Regions from separate parts of the Phaeacidiphilus oryzae TH49 genome, predicted to be linked through region 2. Evidence: riboswitches for the same ligand, from Rfam matches in the RefSeq annotation. Region 2 holds a riboswitch; each other region holds the start of a gene.
What was found. A riboswitch is a leader RNA that binds a small molecule or an ion and turns the genes downstream of it on or off. The one in region 2 is predicted to bind cyclic di-AMP.

Region 1 (4,852 bases), 2.6 Mb from region 2:
GATGCCACCGGCGCGCCGGCGGCGATCGCCTCCGGGCTGGACGCCCTGCGTCGCGGCGGCACCCTGCTGGTCTTCGGGGTCGCCGACGCGGAGGCCGTCGTCCCGGTCTCCCCGTTCCGGATCTACAACGACGAGATCCGGATCCTGGGCTCGATGGCGGTGCTGAACAGCTACGCGCCGGCCGTCGACCTGATCGCGGCAGGTGCGGTGGACGTCGCCCCGCTGCTCGGCGACGCCTACCCGCTGGACGGCTACACCGAGGCGGTCGACGCCGTCCGCACCGGCGCCACCGGCGCGGGCCCGAAGATCCACGTACTGCCGAACGCGGAGGCGTAGGCGCCGGCTTCGGCGGGCGGCAGACCGGCCGCCGGTTCGGTCCGCGTGGGCCGCGGCGGCGGCCGGCGGCGGGGCACCCACCGCGGGCCAAGGGCCGCGCGCGGCTTAGCCGGGGAGACGGGACTCGATGGCGTCGGCCGCCCGGGGGGCGCCGCCCGCCTTGCATATCTCCTCCCGCATCGCTTCCAGCCGGCCGTGGAGGGCGGCGGTGTCGTCGCCGTGCAGCAGGCCGCCCACCGCCTCCCGCAGCCGCTCGGCGGTGGCCTCGGCGGGCGCCAGCACGCGGCCCAGGCCGAGCTCCGCGATCCGGTCCGCGGTGGTCCGCTGCTCGGGAGTGTGCGGGACGGCCACCATCGGGACGGCGGCGGCCAGCGACTCCATCGCCGAGTTCATCCCGGCGGCGGTGACGAAGACGTCCGCGTGGGCGAGGACGAGGGGCTGCGGCACCTCCTGACGGGCCGTCACCCCCGGCGGCAGCGGTCCCAGCGCCGCCGGCTCGATCCCGTCGCCGACCGACATCAGGACCCGGCAGGGCAGCTCTGCGAAGGCCCGGACGCAGGTGCGGAAGAAGTCCGGGCGGCTGATGATCGTGCCGAGGGAGACATAGACCAGCGGACGACCCGGCGGCCCCCAGCCGCCGCCGGCCGGCTCGGCCCCGGGCAGCCGGGTCGGGCCGACGAAGGCGTACCGGTCGTCGAAGGTCTCGTTGCGCACGTGGAAGGCCCTGGGCTGGTACACCAGGTTGGACTCGGCCGGACGGTAGAAGTCGCGCAGCGCGAACGGCGGTACCCCGTGCCTCGCCTGGACGTCGGCGAGGAGTGCGTCGAACTCCGGCTTCCACGGGCTGCCGGCGAACATCTGGTCGGCGAACGCGCCGAAGTCGTAGCCCTCGCTGGCGGCGTGGGCACTCCAGGACTGGACGCGGGGGATCCCCCACTTGGCGGCGAGCATCGGCCCCGCCCAGGCGAGCCAGTCGCTGACGATCACGTCCGGGCGGTCGTCCCGGTAGCCGGCCTCGATCTGCGGCAGCACCTGCGCGAGCTGCTTGAGCATCCCGAGGGCGGCGCGGGCGGCGGCGTCCATCCCGTCGATGACCAGGGGCTCGGCGGCGGGCTCGGCCGCGGAATCGGCCGCGGGCTCGCAGCGGTACGGCACGATCTCCGCGCCGGTGGGGCGGATCCGCTCGGCCATCGAGGCGTCGGCCGGATAGCTGACCCGGTGCCCCCGGGCCATCAGCTCCCGGGCGACAGGCAGCGTCGGATTGAGATGCCCGGCCTCGGCCAGGCTGACGAAGGCGATATGAGCCATGCCCCTACCGTCAACCGGAGACATGGATTTGTCAAACGTCTGATTGATTGAATCGCTCGCCCATATGACACAATCATGGCCATGGACACTCCGGACGCCCCCCGTAAGCGCAGGTCACCGGCCCCAGGCGAGCGCCAGCGGGACGCCGAGCGGACCCGGGAGCGGATTCTGGACGCAGCGGTGGAGATCTTCTCCGCCAAGGGCCCGGCCGGTGCCCGGGTCGCCGAGATCGCCCGGCGCGCGGGCGTGAACCAGCAGCTCATCTCGTACTACTTCGACGGCAAGGACGGCCTCTACCGCGAGATCGGCCGCCGCTGGCGGGCCTACGAGGCGCAGGCCATCCCGGATGACCTGGACCTCGGCGAGCAGGTCCGGCGCGGTGTGCGGGCCAGTGTGGACCCCCGGTTCGGCGGCCGCCTGCTGGCCTGGGAAGGCCTCACCGACAGCGAGGGCGAGGGCGAGGGCGAAGCCGGCCCCGACGCCGAGGAGCGCGACGCCCGGCTCCGCCACGAGGTGGAGCGGATCCGCGAGCGGCAGCGCGCCGGCGAGGTCGACGACCGCATCGACCCCGCCGCGCTGCTGCTGATCACGATCAGCGCCGGCAACGCCCTCGCCGTCTACCCGCAGCTGGCCCGCGCGCTCTTCGGCGCGGCGGCCGACTCACCCGAGGTCGTCGACCGCTACGCCGAGGAACTCGCCTCGGCCGTGGGGCGGCTCGCCGAAGCCGGTCGGCGCGGCGGCACCACCTCGGACGACACGCCGGGCCGTCATGGGCCCGGCGCCCCGGTCGATCCGCCGCCACCGGCACCGCGGTGACGCCTAGTCATGCAGGCCCGCCCGGTCGGAGCAGACCGGCCAGGCGCCCGGGCCCTGGGCGTCCAGCACCCGTTCGGCGACGGCGATCTGCTGCCCCTTGCTGGCCAGGTCGGCGCGGGGGGCGTAGCGGTGGCCGCCGTAGGCGCGCCAGGTGGAGGAGGTGAACTGGAGCCCACCGTAGTAGCCGTTACCGCTGTTGACGTGCCAGCGGTTGGAGGACTCGCAGGCCGCGACGCGCTCCCAGACGGCGGTCGGTGCGGCGGATGTGCGAGCGGCGGCGTTCGGCACCAGGAATGCGATCGAGATTCCGGCGAAGGCGAATGCGGTGGAGACGACGAAGCGTTCGGTATTACTGCACACACTCATGTGCACGTTTCCCGTGTCACGCCTACGAGGTGAGCTGTCGGGTTCGGAGCCTGTACGGCCCCGGCCGCGCGCCCGCGGCTTCACCCCTAGCCGCGACCTTGCGCGGCAGCGATGGTTCCCCCGCTCCCGACCGACTCTTCGATGCTCACGGCGCGCGCGGTGGTCGGGATTCGGCGTTCCCGCGGCGCAGGCCCACGGCTGCGGGCCCATTCGAACGCTAATCATGCTTTTAACATCAACTCAATTATGCTCCGCCGCATGGGTGTTGTCGCTGTGGTGCTTACGGGGGATTCCGCACCCGAACCCACCGGTCCACGTTTAAATCCGGGAATCGGGCGAGGCCGGCGTGTCGGACCGGAATTCGGCGCGGCCGGCCGTCGTTTGGAATGCGGCCTTCGCAGGTGTCAACTCCCCACAAAGCGCGCCGAATTCGGAGGCCGGCACAGCGCAGGCACCGTGCCCGTCGGCGGGTTGGCGTACGTTTCGCTCAAGACCACCGTCCGGGCCCTTCCGTCACGCCGACGGGTGCCTCGGGCACGCGGCGACACGCGGGGCCGGGCCGGCCGCGTCCCGTGGTCCCGGAACGGGCGGGCTTCAGCGAGCGCCTCACCGACCACGTCCGTCACCCGCCCGCCGCCGAAGCTGACGCTCCGACAGGCCGGGCTCCGGGGCTACCGGCTACCGGCTACCGGCTACCGGCTACCGGCTACCGGATCAAAGGTCCCCGGGCTTGGGGGGCGAGCCGGGGCAGCCTCGCCGGATCGGACCCGCCCCGGCCAGCCGCCGCCGCATCCGGCTGGCGATTCCGCCCCGACCTCCCCGCCTCCCCCAGCACTCACCCCGCTCTCCCGTCCGTCCGGCCCGAGGCCCGCGCCCGCGCCCCACACCGACACGCAGGCCAGCCGCCGCGCCCGCAATGGCGTCGGCGCGGGGTGACCCCGGGTCCAGCGGTCAGCCGAAATGCGCCCCGCCGTTGGCGTGGAGGACCTGGCCGGTGATGAAGCCGGCGTCGGGGCCCAGCAGGAAGGCCGCGGTGCCGGCCAGTTCCTCGGCCTCGCCGGCCCGGCCGAGGAGGGTGGTCTCGGCGAACGCCCGGTTCTCGGACTCGTCGGCCGCACCCAGCATCGGGGTCGCGGTCGGGCCGGGGGCGATCGCGTTGACGCGGATCCGGTCCGCGGCCAACTCCCGCGCCAGCGCCCGGATCAGGCTCACCACGGCGCCCTTGGATGCGGCGTAGGCGGTGCCGCCCAGGAGCCCGCCGCCGCGGAACGCGGCCAGACTCGCCAGGGCGACGATCGAACCGGCCCGCGCCGACCGCAGATCGGGCAGCACCGCCTGCACGGCGTGCACCACACCTCCGACGTTCACCGCGAAGGCGGACCGCAACTGCTCGTCCGTCACGGTGTCGATCCCGCCGCGCGGGGCGATCCCCGCCGAAGCCACCAGCCCGGTGAACGGGCCGACGCGGTCCCGGAGCCCGTCCACGGCGGCCGCCATGCGCGCGCCGTCCGAGACGTCCGCGCCCGCACCGGCGTGCGCGCCCGGCTCGCCCGGCAGCTCGGCGGCCACCGCCCGGGCCGCCTCGGCGTCCAGGTCGAGGACGCCCACCCGGGCGCCGTCCGCCGCGGCCCGGTGGGCGCAGGCCCGGCCTATCCCCGAGGCGCCGCCGGTGATCAGCACCACCGGCCGGGTCATGCGGACGCCCCAGCCGCTCCAGCCGCCCCGGCCGCCCGGGCCTCGGCGCCGTCGGCGGTCTCCGCGCCGACCTCGCCCGGGCCGAAGCTGTCGTCCTTGGTCTCCCGCAGCAGCGCCACGCAGCCGAAGGCGACCAGCGCGATCCCCATCATCCAGAGCGAGGTCGGCCACGAACTCCCGGTCATCGACTGCCACTTGGTGGCCAGCAGCGGGCTCACCCCGCCGCCGACGATCCCGCTCGCGCTGTACGCGAAGGAGGCGCCGGAGAACCGGTACCGGGTGGCGAAGAGCTCCGGCAGGTAGGCGCCCATCGGCCCGTACAGGAAGGCGA
Region 2 (4,852 bases):
CCGAGCGACGTGGACCCCACCGGCAGGGTCTTCATGGGCGCCCACCTCCGCATCGGCGGCGGCGGTACGGCGCCCCGGCTCCACTACCGGGACGACTGCTCCGGGACCGGGCGGATCTACCTCGGCTATATCGGCCTCCACCTGCACAACACCCGGACCAACTGAGCTCGGGGGCCGGAGTTAGGGTCATCAGCGGATCACTCGCACTGGAGGTACCGTCATGGCCCGTATCCCCTCGTCCCTGATCGCCGCAGGCGGCCTGCTCGGCGGCTACACCGTGGCCCGTACCACGAAGAAGCGCCAGCTCGGCGGGCTGGCCTTCGGCGCCGCGCTGGCCGCGGCGACCCCGCAGTGGCGCAAGGCCGCGGGCAACGCGGGCGCGGCGGCACTGGCCGGCCTCTCCGTCGGCGCCCTCGCCGTCTCCCACCCCCTGGCCAAGAAGATCGGCCCCTGGCCCGCGGTGGCCGCGGTCTCCACCGCCACCGCCGCCGCCTCCTGGCTCATCGCCGACCGCAGGGCCTGACCCAGCGGCAGGAAACAGACCGACGGCCCCGGTGTCGGGGGGTTTCCACCGGGGCCGTCGGGATCGTGGGGGCGCGGGTCACCGCAGACGGGATCGCGCCCGGAGAAAGAGAAGGAAGAACGAGCCGGCGAGAGCGGTCAGATCGACAGGCCGTGCCGGGCCAGCCACGCCGACGCGTCCTGCGGCTCCCCGCCGCCCGTCCGCACCTCGAGATGGAGGCGTGAGGACGCCAGCCCGCCGGTCGCCCCGACCCGCCCCACCGGCTGCCCCGCACTGACCGACCCGGTCCCGGCGACCGCGGCCAGGTGGCAGTACCAGATCTGCGTCCCGTCCCGGAGCGTCTGCACCACGCGGTACCCGTGCGAACCGGCCCAGGCCGCCGAGGTGATCTCCCCGTCGCCGATGGCCCGGACGACCGTCCCCGACTTCGCCGCGATGTCCTTGCCCGGGTTGAGGTGCGACCAGTAGCCGGCGCGCGTGGCGACGGCCCGCCCCTCGCTCTTCTCGACCGGCGCCACCAGCTCTCCGACCTCGGAGGCCTCCGTCCCGGCCTCGGCCGCAGCCGCAGCCGCCACCGCGGTCCCGGATGCGGAGTCGGCCGCCGCCGCGGACGCGGCCGCCCGCGCCCTCGCCTCCTCGGCCGCCCGCAGCCGCGCCTCCTGCGCACCGCGGTTCGCGGCCTCCGCGTGCCCGCTCAGCCGGGCGGCGAGCGCCAGCCCCGGATCCTGCCGATCCTCCTGCTGGGCAAGGGGGTTGGAGGCGGTGTCCTCCGCCGCGACGCCGGCCCGGCCGCCACCGGCGGCCGCCGAGGGCTCCGCCGCGTACGCGCTGGAGGCGGTCGCACCGCCCACCGCGGCCATCGCCGCCAGTCCGAGCATGGCCGCCGATCCCGGCCGCGAGGCCCACCGCCGCCCCTGCGCGGGCACCTGGGCGCCCGGCGCGGAGTCCGGCGCGAAGCCCGGCCCGGTTCCGATTCCGATGCCGTCGAGGGCGTTGCGGGCGTCGAGGGCGGGATCGTGGTCCACCACGGGCAGCGCCTGCGTCGGCAGCGCCGCTCCTGCGGGGCCGGCCATCGCGGGGTCCTGGACCATCAGCATCGGCCGGGTCGACGACCAGTCGCCCGACCCGTCGCCCGGCTCGTCAAAGCCCGTGGGACCCTCGGGAAGCACCTCGGTTCCGGCTGTCGCCGAATCGGCACCCCAGGTCACGCGGTACGACGCCATGACGGCGTACTCCTCTCCTTCCGTTCGCCGACCGGGTTAGCTGACGGGTTCGGAGCGGGAAGGTCTCCTACCGCCTCCACCGTGCCCGCGGGCACGGCTTCCGCGGATTCACCCCAAGGACGTGGGTCCCCGGCTCTTCCGGACGCCGTCGACGGTTCGTCAACTGCGCCCGGGCGATTAGGCGATGCGGCACGGCGCCGTTCGTCGAACGGCCTGGCGACCGCGCTGCGTTATCAGAAGGTAATACTTCGCCGCCCCGATTCCAAGCGGTTCAAGGGGACTGATGTTCCGGATGTGGCGCGTCGTCCACCCCAGATGCCCCCAGAACCGGTCCGGTGTCACTCGCCGCACCCACCCTGACCAGCAACGAACTCCTGGCCCCCGGCCTCAAACCCGGGCTGCGAAATCCTTCACGCCCCGCTCGCGCGACCGCGCGCCCACCGCACCCAGAAGCACGGGCCGACTACTCACCGTGGCCGCCCGACGCCTCGGCGGCGCTTCGACAGCACCCCGACAGCCCCCCACAAAAACGCGCACGGCCTCGCCAGGCCCGGGCAGCGCCACGGCGAGGACGTACGCGAGGACCATGATCCACAGAAACCGCCGCCACGGCAACGGCCATACGTGCGAACGTTATCGGCCAGTCCCGTTCGGTACGCAGGGGTTCAGAGCAACCACGGAAGCGTCCGCGCCGGTTCCGCCACCGCGATTCCGGCCATCCGGTACGGGCGATTGCCTTGCCGGACACCGGAGCTGACGCTCCCTCGCAATCCAGCCCAAGCCCCGTCGCGAACGCGCAAGCCCCGCAACCGGCCGGCGGCCCGCAACGCCGCTCGCACGGCCTCGGCCGCCCCGCACGGCCCGGCCGCCCCCGCCGCTCCGGCCGTCCGCTCAGCCCGAACTCCGTTGCCAGGCCTCCGCGTCCTCGTCCGGCGCCTCCCGCTGCGGTATCACCAGGCCACCGCCACCCGCTCCGGCAGCGCCGAGACCACCGAGACCGCCGCGGCCACCGGGGCCGTCCCCCGCCGCTCGTCCGAGCCCCGAGACACCGCCGCGCCCGCTGTTGCCGTCCGAGTCCTCCGCCTCCTCGACCTCGTCGTCCTCCTCGGCGATCTCCGCCAGCCGCCCCAGCGCCCGGGAGAGTCCGCTCGGCCCGGCGCCGACCTTCCGGTGGGCCGCCGCCAGCAGCTGCACGGCGTCCCGCACCTCGACCCCGAGCCGGTCGGCGATCTGCGCCGCCGGCATCCCCGAGGAGGCCATCCCGGCCACCTCGCGCTCCAGCTCGGTGAGCGGCTCGGCGCTGACCGGCCGCCGCCGGAACGCCCCGAGTCCGGCCGCCGCCAGCTCGGACCTGGCCCGCCTGGCCAGCCCGTCGGCCCCGCACTCCATCGCCAGCTCCAGCCCCATGTACAGGGGTTCGCCGGCCTCCTGGGGCCGCCCGGCCCGGCGCAGCGCACCGCCCTGGTCGACCAGCGCCAGCGCGTACTCGTACCCCGTCGGGGACTGGCCCAGCGACTCCACCGCCTGCTCCAGCAGGACCAGCTGGTCCTCCGTCCGGTCGGCCATCTCCGCGCACTGCCGCAGCGCGCCGCCGACCGCCGAGCGGGTGCCGAACCGCTCAGCCCGCTTGAGCAGTTGGGCGGTCAGCGCCCGCGCCCGGTCCGGCTGCTGCTTGCGGATGGCCCGCGCCAGGTGGCCCGGCCAGGGCGCCCAGACGGGGTTGTGCTGCCCGCGGGCGTCCAGCCGCTCACCCGCCTGGAGGAGGACCTCGGCGGCCTCCTTGGGCCGGTTGCGGAGCAGCAGCATGCGGCCGTACAGGGTGGGCGCGTCCGGCAGCACCATGGACGCCGGGTACGGCGGCCCGAACTGGTACTCCTCGGCGACCTCCAACGCGGCCTTGGTCTTGCCCCGGGCCAGCAGGTGTCGATCAGGAGGCCTACGGTGTCCCACTGCAGCGGCGTGCCGCGCCCGAGCCGGTCGGACTTCCGCAGCGCCTCGCGCAGCAGCTGCTCGGCCGCCCTGAGGTGGCCCCAGCGGCGCGCGACCAGGCCCTGCGACATGGTGGCGAAGGCCAGATGGGCGCCGGACCAGCCGAGCAGCTCGAACTCCGCCGCGGCTCCGTTGAACAGCTCGGAGGCGATGTCCAGCCGGTCGTTGTAGATGTAGCTGAAGCCCAGCACGGTGGGGATCTCGAAGCCCCAGAAATCGTTGCTCCAGCCGATCCCCGGCGCGGGCCGGCCGTCCTGGAGCCCGAGTTCGGCGTGGGCGAGCGCCTCGGTGGTGTGCTCCCCGCGCAGGGTGAGGTCCCAGGCGCGCATGGCCATCACCGCGCGCTCCCAGGCGTCCCGCCCGGTGCGCCCCCGGGCCAGCTCGGCCAGCCGGCGGGAACGTTCCCTCGCGTCGTCCTCGTCGCCCGAGAAGACCCGCCACATGGCGTGGGCGGCGAGCAGCCGCATCCGCTGCGGGCCCGGCGGGGTGCGGTCGGCCTCCTCGGCCACCACCCGGGCCGCCTCGCCCAATTGATTGGTATGACTCAGCGCCTGAGCCAAGCGCTGAGTGGCGTACACCCGGCGTTCCTGGTCCAGCCCCGGCGTGGCGGCCAGGGCGGCCCGCAGGTGGTTGACGGTCACCGGCGGGTTGGTCAGCAGGGTCGCGCAGCCGAGTTCGTACAGCACCCCGGCCCGGTCCTCCGGCGCCGGCGGCTCGGCCAGGGCCCGCTCCAGGCAGCGCCTGGCCGCCTCCGGGGCGCCGACCGCGAGATGCTCCGCCGCCGCCTCGCGCAGCTGGCGGACGAGCTCCAGATCGTCGTCCGGGTGGACCTCCAGCAGATGCCGGGAGGCCGCCGCCACGCCCTTACCCGCGTCCAGCACCGCCTGGGCCGCGATGCCGTGCATCCCCGTCCTGGTGGCCGGCGGAATGGCCTGGTAGACGGTGGTGGCGATGGTCGGGTGGACGAACTCCAGGGTCCGGCCGCCGCTCAGGATGCGCTCCTCGCGCAGCTGGTCGATGGCGGCCGCTGCGTCCGCCGGGCCGAGCGCGGCGATGTTGGCGCACAGCTGCGGATCGATCTCGGTGCCGAGGACGGCGGCGGCCCAGGCGAACCGGA
Region 3 (4,852 bases), 380 kb from region 2:
GCGTAGACATGGGCCATCACGTTGATGTCCCAGCAGGCCTGCCAGACCGCGTCCGGCGCCTCCAGGCCCGCCCCGGAGCCGATCCCGGCGTTGCTGCAGAACAGGTCGATCGGGCCGAGGTGCGCCTCCGCGGTCTCCACCAGCAGGCGGACGTCGCTCTCCCGGGAGACGTCGCTGGCCACGCCGACGGTCCGGCAGCCCTCCCGGTCCAGCTCCTCCGCCAGGTCCTCGACGGCGTCCCCGTCGAGGTCGGCGAGGAGCAGCCCGCGCGCGCCCTCCGCGCAGAACCTGCGGGCCAGCGCGCTCCCGATGCCGCCGGCCGCTCCCGTGATGACCACCACGGAGTCCCGTATCCGCATGTCGTCCGCCCCTCTGTCGCTCCGCCGCCGGGCCGCTCCGCACCGGGCCCGTCCGTGTCGCCGCGGTTGGCGCTGATCGTAGAGCGGCGGCCGAGCGGCGGACAGACCCTGACCACCTGCCGGAACGCCGCCGGATCGCCGCCCGCGTGGCGCCCGCCCGCCGCCCGCTTGCCGCCGGCACGCCGTCCGAATGCTGCCCATACGCCGGACCGGTTAACGTCGGTGCGTGCCCGAGAACCAGCCCGCGCCCGCCCTCTCCGACGGCCCCGCCCTCTTCGACTGGGAGTTCGCCGCCGACCCGTACCCGGCGTACGCCTGGCTGCGGGAGCACTCCCCGGTGCACCGCACCACCCTCCCCAGCGGGGTGGAGGCCTGGCTGGTCACCCGCTACGCCGACGCCCGCTCGGCGCTCGCCGACCCCCGGCTGAGCAAGAACCCGGCCCACCACGGCGAGGAGGGCGCCCACCGCAGCGGCCGGATCGGCATCCCCGGCGAGCGCAGCGCCGACCTGATGACCCACCTGCTGAACATCGACCCGCCGGACCACACCCGCCTGCGCCGCCTGGTCTCCAAGGCCTTCACCCCCCGCCGGGTGGCCGAATTCACGCCCCGAGTGCAGGAGTTGACGGATCGGCTGATCGACGGCTTCGCCGCCCGCGGCAGCGCCGAGCTGATCCACGAGTTCGCCTTCCCGCTGCCCATCTACGCCATCTGCGACCTCCTCGGCGTCCCGGCCGAGGACCAGGACGCGTTCCGGGACTGGGCGGCGATGATGATCCGCCACCCCGGCGCCCCGCGCGGCGGCGTCGGCCGCGCGGTCAAGCGGATGCGGGCGTACCTCTCCGAGCTGATCCACCGCAAGCGGGCGGACCTCGGCGACGACCTGATCTCCGGCCTGATCAGGGCCAGCGACCACGGCGAGCATCTGACCGAGAACGAGGCCGCGGCGATGTGCTTCGTGCTGCTCTTCGCCGGCTTCGAGACCACCATCAACCTGATCGGCAACGGGGCGCTGGCCCTCTTTCAGAACCCGGCGCAGCGCGAGCGGTTGCGGGCCGACCCGTCCCTGTGGGACACCGCGATCGAGGAGTTCATCCGCTACGACGGCCCGGTCGAGCTCGCCACCTGGCGGTTCGCCACCGAGCCGGTGGAGATCGGTGGAGAGCGGATCGGCCTCGGCGACCCGGTGCTCGTCGTCCTCGCCGCCGCCGACCGCGACCCGGCCCGCTTCGCCGAACCGGACGCGCTCGATCTGGCCCGCCGGGACAATCCGCATCTCGGCTTCGGGCACGGCATCCACTACTGCATCGGTGCCCCGCTCGCCCGTCTGGAGGGCCGGACGGCGCTGGCCACCCTGCTGGCGCGTCTACCCGATCTGGCGTTGGCTACCGAGACGTCGGGGCTTCGCAGGCGCGGCGGGCTGATCATGCGTGGCCTGCGCGAACTCCCGGTCGAGTTCACACCCGTCCACTCCTGAAGCACCACTTGCGAACTGACCGACGCTCAGAACCGCCCAAAGGTTGTACGCCTCGGGTGTGAGATTGTGCGACTTGAGGACATTCGTACGATCTGCATAGCCTGCACGACGTTCGCGTGTCTGCGAACCCCGAGCCCCGGGACGCCGAGTCCTGTCCACCGGAGCGAGGGTCGTCGACAGATCGAACGGACAGGAGTGGGGGACCCACGTACACCGCCGAAGCACCGGCAGCAGCGACCACGCCGCCGCGAGGGAGTCGCGGCAACTGCCCGGCGCACGGCTAGGGGTGAAGCCGCCTCAGCGGACCTGAGACGGCCGGGCTACCTCACGGCCCGAACCCGACAGCTCACCTCGCAGGCGTCGGAGAGGAAGCAGCCGATGCATCCCACCGCTGTCTTCGGCGGCACCGGCCGTCATCGCAAACCCCGCAGCTCCCACACCAGGCGGCTGGTCGCCACCGCCGGAGTGGCCGGCGCCGGAATCGCCATCCCGCTGATCGGAACCGCCGCCACCAGCACCGCCGACGCCGCCACCGTCTCCACCTGGGACCGTGTCGCCCAGTGCGAGAGCGGCGGCGACTGGTCCATCAACACCGGCAACGGGTTCTACGGCGGACTGCAGTTCACCCGGTCCACCTGGGCGGCCTACGGGGGCACCAAGTACGCCCCCACTGCCGACCGGGCCAGCAAGGGCCAGCAGATATCCGTGGCCGAGAAGGTGCTGTCCGCGCAGGGGCCGGGCGCCTGGCCGGTCTGCAGCCAGAAGGCCGGGCTCGCCGCCGGCGGCTCGCCGGCCCAGGTCGGCACCGGTTCAGGCGGCACCACGACCCGTCACAGCAGCGCCTCGCACACCCACACGGCCTCGTCCGACAGCGTCGCGGGCCACACCGCCCCGCGGACTGTCGAGCAGCCGGCGAGCAGCTCCACAGCCACCAGGAGCGGCTCGACACCCACCACGAGCAGCGCGAGCGGCGGCAGTGCCGTGCACACCGTCGGCCACGGTGACTACGTCGTGCGCAGCGGGGACACCCTGTCCCGCATCGCCGCGGCGGCGCACGTCTCCGGCGGCTGGCGGCACCTGTACCAGGAGAACCGGTCCACGGTCGGCTCGAACCCGGACCTGATCTACCCGGGCCAGCGCCTCCAGGTCGGCTGAGGGTCCACCGGCCCTGACCTACCCGTGGGTAGGCGGCCGCCGCGGCCCGGGACGGACCGAGGATGGACCGAACGCGGACCGAATAGGGTCCGATGTCCCGGATGGCCGCGGCGGCCGTTGCGGTTAGGCTCAGGTCGTAACGGCCCCGTACCCGTGAAGGAGAACAACGTGCCGTCCATCGACGTCGTCGTAGCCCGCGAGATCCTCGACTCGCGAGGCAACCCCACCGTCGAGGTCGAGGTCGGCCTCGATGACGGGAGCACGGGCCGCGCCGCGGTCCCGTCCGGCGCCTCCACCGGCGCCTTCGAGGCCCTCGAACTCCGTGACGGCGACAAGTCGCGCTACGGGGGCAAGGGTGTGGAGAAGGCCGTGCTGGCCGTCATCGAGCAGATCGGCCCGGAGCTGGTCGGCTACGACGCGACCGAGCAGCGGCTGATCGACCAGGCGATGCTCGACCTGGACGCCACCCCGGACAAGTCCTCGCTCGGCGCCAACGCCATCCTCGGCGTCTCGCTGGCCGTGGCCCACGCCGCCTCCGAGGCCTCCGACCTCCCGCTCTTCCGCTACGTCGGCGGCCCGAACGCCCATGTGCTGCCGGTCCCGATGATGAACATCCTGAACGGCGGCTCGCACGCCGACTCCAACGTGGACATCCAGGAGTTCATGATCGCCCCGATCGGCGCGGAGTCCTTCTCCGAGGCCGTCCGCTGGGGCGTCGAGGTCTACCACACCCTCAAGTCGGTCCTGAAGGAGCGCGGCCTGGCCACCGGTCTGGGCGACGAGGGCGGCTTCGCCCCCAACCTGGACTCCAACCGCGAGGCCCTCGACCTCATCCTGGAGGCCATCCGCAAGGCCGGCTACACCCCCGGCCAGGACGTCGCCCTCGCCCTGGACGTCGCCGCCTCCGAGTTCTACAAGGACGGCACGTACACCTTCGAGGGCAAGGAGCGCACCGCCGCCGAGATGTCGGCGTACTACGGCGAGCTGGTCGACGCCTACCCGCTGGTCTCCATCGAGGACCCGCTCTTCGAGGACGACTGGGACGGCTGGAAGACCATCACCGAGCAGCTCGGCGACAAGGTCCAGCTGGTCGGCGACGACCTGTTCGTCACCAACCCGGAGCGCCTGGCCAGGGGCATCAAGGACGGCGCGGCCAACGCCCTGCTGGTGAAGGTGAACCAGATCGGCTCGCTGACCGAGACGCTGGACGCGGTCGAGATGGCCCAGCGCAACGGCTTCCGCTGCATGATGTCGCACCGCTCGGGCGAGACCGAGGACACCACCATCGCGGACCTGGCCGTTGCCACCAACTGCGGCCAGATCAAGACCGGCGCGCCGGCCCGGTCCGAGCGGGTGGCGAAGTACAACCAGCTCCTCCGGATCGAGGAGATCCTGGACGACGCCGCGGAGTACGCGGGCCGCGGCGCCTTCCCCCGCTTCAAGGGCTGACGCCCTCGCCCCGAGCGCAGCCCCGAAGGGGCAAGTAAGGGGCGCGGGGAACTGCGCGCCCGGCTGACTACGGCGCCGCACCCGGCAACGGCCACTCGGTTGCAACCCGGACTCCGTTGCCGACCTGTGGACCGTAAGTGGCCGGCCGCGCAGTTCCCCGCGCCCCTGAAGTCGCTGCGCGACTTGGCGGGGCCGCTCAGCGGGTCGGGGAAAAGTCGTCCGCGAGCATCTACGCTGGCGGCCAACGGACAACCGACCCGGAGGGGAACTTGCTGCGTTTCAACGTCGCCCGCTCCGGGCGCCCCCGCCGGCCCAGGATGACCGGCCGCGCCGCCGTCCTCGGGCTGGTGCTCTGCGCGGTCGTCGCCGCCCTCGCCTACCCGACCCGCCAGTTCGTCGCCCAGCGCCAGCA

Region 1: linked by a shared signal. The riboswitch ahead of BS73_RS07855 (transglycosylase family protein) and the one ahead of BS73_RS34795 (murein hydrolase activator EnvC family protein) in region 2 are both predicted to bind cyclic di-AMP.
Region 3: linked by a shared signal. The riboswitch ahead of BS73_RS40720 (transglycosylase family protein) and the one ahead of BS73_RS34795 (murein hydrolase activator EnvC family protein) in region 2 are both predicted to bind cyclic di-AMP.

Annotation. Positions count from the first base shown of each region.
Region 1 is NZ_JQMQ01000005.1:778,474-783,325, forward strand. It holds gene BS73_RS07840 (zinc-dependent alcohol dehydrogenase family protein) at 1-336, shown strand, start outside; gene BS73_RS07845 (macrolide family glycosyltransferase) at 442-1,644, opposite strand; gene BS73_RS07850 (TetR/AcrR family transcriptional regulator) at 1,726-2,460, shown strand; partial or broken gene BS73_RS07855 (transglycosylase family protein) at 2,473-2,826, opposite strand; cyclic di-AMP (ydaO/yuaA leader) riboswitch at 2,831-3,012, opposite strand; gene BS73_RS07860 (SDR family NAD(P)-dependent oxidoreductase) at 3,778-4,521, opposite strand; gene BS73_RS07865 (MFS transporter) at 4,518-4,852, opposite strand, start outside.
Region 2 is NZ_JQMQ01000005.1:3,362,345-3,367,196, forward strand. It holds gene BS73_RS18680 (hypothetical protein) at 1-165, shown strand, start outside; gene BS73_RS18685 (hypothetical protein) at 221-523, shown strand; gene BS73_RS34795 (murein hydrolase activator EnvC family protein) at 661-1,746, opposite strand; cyclic di-AMP (ydaO/yuaA leader) riboswitch at 1,757-1,910, opposite strand; partial or broken gene BS73_RS18695 (ATP-binding protein) at 3,097-4,852, opposite strand, start outside.
Region 3 is NZ_JQMQ01000005.1:2,982,650-2,987,501, reverse strand. It holds gene BS73_RS17055 (SDR family oxidoreductase) at 1-359, opposite strand, end outside; gene BS73_RS17050 (cytochrome P450 family protein) at 586-1,836, shown strand; cyclic di-AMP (ydaO/yuaA leader) riboswitch at 2,041-2,211, shown strand; gene BS73_RS40720 (transglycosylase family protein) at 2,215-2,991, shown strand; gene eno (phosphopyruvate hydratase) at 3,160-4,440, shown strand; gene BS73_RS17035 (FtsB family cell division protein) at 4,710-4,852, shown strand, end outside.